2 regions of the Mammaliicoccus lentus genome follow, and region 1 is predicted to be linked to the other one. Evidence: a T-box and tRNA genes for the amino acid it is inferred to sense, from the RefSeq annotation. Region 1 holds a T-box; the other holds one or more tRNA genes.
What was found. The T-box of region 1 lies ahead of serS (serine--tRNA ligase). A T-box ahead of a tRNA ligase gene usually reads a tRNA of that ligase, here a tRNA-Ser.
Positions count from the first base shown of each region.

Region 2: it encodes a tRNA-Ser, which carries the amino acid that the T-box ahead of serS (serine--tRNA ligase) is inferred to sense. The anticodon was not compared.

Region 1 covers NZ_OX344834.1:19,366-21,553, reverse strand. Annotated here, with positions in the region: gene serS (serine--tRNA ligase) at 28-1,305, opposite strand; T-box leader at 1,368-1,565, opposite strand; gene hutI (imidazolonepropionase) at 1,614-2,188, opposite strand, start outside.
Region 2 covers NZ_OX344834.1:1,052,728-1,054,915, reverse strand. Annotated here, with positions in the region: gene ACNMOQ_RS05290 (trypsin-like serine peptidase) at 107-850, opposite strand; tRNA gene ACNMOQ_RS05285 (tRNA-Ser) at 1,303-1,391, opposite strand; tRNA gene ACNMOQ_RS05280 (tRNA-Glu) at 1,432-1,503, opposite strand; tRNA gene ACNMOQ_RS05275 (tRNA-Asn) at 1,507-1,581, opposite strand; tRNA gene ACNMOQ_RS05270 (tRNA-Gly) at 1,589-1,662, opposite strand; tRNA gene ACNMOQ_RS05265 (tRNA-His) at 1,679-1,754, opposite strand; tRNA gene ACNMOQ_RS05260 (tRNA-Phe) at 1,773-1,845, opposite strand; tRNA gene ACNMOQ_RS05255 (tRNA-Asp) at 1,857-1,932, opposite strand; tRNA gene ACNMOQ_RS05250 (tRNA-Met) at 1,951-2,024, opposite strand; tRNA gene ACNMOQ_RS05245 (tRNA-Glu) at 2,112-2,186, opposite strand.

The DNA of each region.
Region 1 (2,188 bases):
TTACCCTTTTTATACTATTTCACACATTTATAATTCTATTACAGTTTGACCACCCATAAATGGTACTAATACTTCAGGAACAGTAATTGTACCATCTTCATTTTGATAGTTCTCAACAATAGCAGCAAATGTACGTCCTACTGCTAACCCACTACCATTTAAAGTGTGTACAAATTCTGGTTTAGAATCTTTATCACGTTTAAATCTAATATTTGATCTTCTTGCTTGGAAATCTGTCATATTTGAACATGAACTAATTTCTTTATAATCATTGTAGCTTGGTAACCAAACTTCAATATCATATGTTTTTGCGCTTCCAAAGCCGATATCTCCAGTACATAGGTTAACTGTACGATAAGGAAGTTCTAGAGCTTGAAGTACTTTTTCAGCATGGTTAGTTAATTCTTCTAATGCATTGTATGAATCTTCAGGACGCTCGTATCTCACCATTTCTACTTTATTAAATTGGTGTAGACGAATGAGACCTCTTGTATCGCGGCCTGCAGAACCCGCTTCACTTCTAAAACAAGCTGATTGTCCTGTGAATTTGATAGGGAACTGTTCATTTTGAAGCACTTCATCACGATAGAAATTCGTTAAAGGAACTTCTGCTGTTGGAATTGTATAAAGTCCTTCTTTTTCAACTTTAAATAAGTCTTCTTCGAATTTAGGCAGTTGCCCTGTTCCAAACATTGAATCCGCATTTACTAATTGAGGAACCATCATTTCTGTATAACCATGTTGTGTCGTATGCATTGTAACCATAAAGTTCATTAATGCTCTTTCAAGTTGTGCTCCTTTACCAGTTAAGAAGACAAAACGTGCACCTGATACTTTAGCTGCTCTATCAAAATCAGCCATTTTTAAATTTTCTACTAAGTCCCAATGCGCTTTAGATTCAAAATCAAAGGTTCTTGGTTCGCCCCATTTACGTACTTCAACATTATCATCTTCGTCTTTACCGACAGGTGTTTCATCACTAATTAAATTAGGAATTCTTACTAATTTGTAAGTTACATCATCATTTAATTTGTTTAATGATTGATCAATTTCTTTAATTTGATCTCCAACTTGACGCATTTCTAATATAACGTCGTCAGCATTTTCTTTATTGCGTTTCTTTTGAGCAATTTCTCCACTTACTTTATTACGTCGTGATTTAAGTTCTTCTGTTTTTACAATAAGTTCACGGCGTTCTTTATCTAATTCTAATATTTCATCTACTACTGATGGATCGTCGCCTCTTTTAGCGATTTTTTCTTTTACATATTCAGGTTCAGTTCTAATCATTTTAATATCTAACATAATGTTTCCTCCCTATTTTCTATATTGTTTAAGAAAAAAAGCACCACATTCCTTGTTATTACACAAGGGACGTGGTGCTTACGCGTTGCCACCCTATTTAACAGTCTGTAATAGACTGCACTCTAAGTCATATAACGGTTTAAACCGATTGTTCTTCTTAAAAAGGATAGATTCATTTAAGTTTCATGTCTTGTTTGCACCAACCACAAGCTCTCTATACATACCCGCTTAAATTACTTATTCCTAAACAATATAGTTATTAAATTAACCTAAATATACCAAATGGCTATGACCTTTTCAAGGAATAATTAAGATTCGGTAATAAGTCCAGTGTTTTCATAGACTTTTTTACCATCAATAATAACTGTTTGAGCATGGTTTACGCCATAATGATATGGTAAGTATTCATGATTTGGAATATCCCATACAACTATATCAGCTTGATCACCAGCTTCAATTGTACCCGCTTCAGCATCAATTGCTTTTGCAGCATTGACTGTAACAGCATTCCAAATTTCGTTTGGTGTTAATTTTAATTTTAGTGCTGCGATGCTCATTACAAGTTGTAAATTATCGGTTACACAACTACCTGGGTTGAAATCAGTAGCAATAGCAATTGCACCATTATTATCTAGCATACCCCTTGCATCTGCGTATTGGTCTTTTCCTAAGTAGAATGTTGTGCCAGGTAGTAACACAGCGATTGTTTGGCTATTATTTAATGATTGTTTATCTTCTTCACTTGAAGCAACTAAATGATCTGCAGAAATCGCACCTTCATCAATTGCTAAGCCTAGTCCGCCTAATGGGTCAATTTCATCAGCGTGGATTTTAACTTTTAATCCTTTATCTTTAGCTGCTTGCATATAACGTCTTGACTCTT
Region 2 (2,188 bases), 1.0 Mb from region 1:
CTAGCGTTAACTAAGTAAGATCTTTAAGTATGAAATATCTTAAAAGATAGTTATCAATGAATATTGAATATAGTAATTTTAGTTCAGTATATAACAATATGTTGCATTAATTCATATTTGCTTTAATCCAATTATATATTTCATCGTTTATCGATATGTATGTAATTTTTCCTTCTCTTGGCCCACTTAAAACACCTAATGTGTGTCCATCTTTATTAAGTAGCGGACCTCCTGATTGTCCAGGATAAGTTTCTAAATCCGTCTCAACGAAGTATTTTGAAGACCCTATTATTTTACCTACATCTCCCCATTGACTTACACCTTCTTCTTCTTCTTTAAAGCCTGGATATCCTACAGAAGAAATTTGTGTGCCTACTTTTTTATTTGAATCTTTCGTCTCCATAGACACTGGAGGAACAACATCACCTATATGTTGATTATTTTTATTAGGTTTTACCTTTATTAACGCAATATCATAACTCCAGCGAGTATTTTGATCTAACCAACCTTCATGTATGATGATGTCTTTTGATTCAAATACACCATACGGTTTTTCATCTTTATTTTGACCAGGCGTTATTTTTACTTTAGTAGCCTTGCCAGCGATGTCATGTTTATAGAGACAGTGAGACGCTGTTAAAACTGTATCTTTAGAAATAACAGTCCCTGTACAACCCGTATGCTTAACTTTCTCTATCTCCCCATTATAGTTTCCAAAATCTATATTTAATTTTGTTACAGATTGATTGACTGGTGTTACTAAATTAAGTTCTGCTTTTGCCTGTCCAGACATAAAGCCTGAAGCAAGTAGCATTGTAATTATAGTGCTCAAAAATAATGTTTTTTTCAATTTTTTTCCTTCTCTCTCTTTTGATGTACAATTTTTGATATGCAAACATTATTATATACTGAATTTTATCATACTAAATTTTCAATAAATATTCCATATATTTCAAGTTAAATTTCAAATAAATTTAAAAATATATAAAAAATGAGACTGAGACATGAATACATGTCTCAGTCTCTATCATTATAATGGCGGTAGTTGACTGGGGGGACTCCGAAATCTTTTCAATAAAATGAGAATTCTATCCCACCCCCGTTTTAAAATATTGTAAATACATAGTTTTTAGAAACTAAGCCCATTTGCTTACTGTTGAACATAAAAAAGAGCAAGGTCAACGTGTCAGAGAATTATTCTCTTGACACTTTTTTGACACTTGCTCTTTATAAATTTCCTTCAAATAATGAAGAAAGCTAGTAATATCAACGTCTTGGAGTTGTTGATAATTAAGGTACAAACGGAGAGTGAGGGATTCGAACCCTCGAGACGCTTGTGACGCCTACACACTTTCCAGGCGTGCTCCTTCGGCCAACTCGGACAACTCTCCACATAAAAAAATCAGAAGCGATATTTCACCTCTGATTATATGACCCCTACGGGACTCGAACCCGTGTTACCGCCGTGAAAGGGCGGTGTCTTAACCGCTTGACCAAGGGGCCTTATGGCTCCACAGGTAGGATTCGAACCTACGACCGATCGGTTAACAGCCGATAGCTCTACCACTGAGCTACTGTGGAATAATAATGGAGCGGGTGATCGGAATCGAACCGACATCATCAGCTTGGAAGGCTGAGGTTTTACCACTAAACTACACCCGCGTAGTAAAAATTTATATGGGGCGACTGATGGGAATCGAACCCACGAATGTCGGAACCACAATCCGATGCGTTAACCACTTCGCCACAATCGCCATACTTGTAAAAAAGTATGGCTCAGGACGGAATCGAACCGCCGACACAAGGATTTTCAGTCCTTTGCTCTACCGACTGAGCTACTGAGCCAAATTTATAAATGGCGGTCCCGACGGGAATCGAACCCGCGATCTCCTGCGTGACAGGCAGGCATGTTAACCGCTACACCACGGGACCATCATTGAAAAAAAGTAATTGCGGGAGGCGGATTTGAACCACCGACCTTCGGGTTATGAGCCCGACGAGCTACCGAACTGCTCCATCCCGCTTTAATATTAAATAAATCGGCTACCCTTTTAATATAACACAATTATTAATACTATGTCAAGAAAATATTAAAATTATTTTATTTAAAATGGTGACCCCTACGGGACTCGAACCCGTGTTACCGCCGTGAAAGGGCGGTGTCTTAACCGCTTGACCAAGGGGCCTC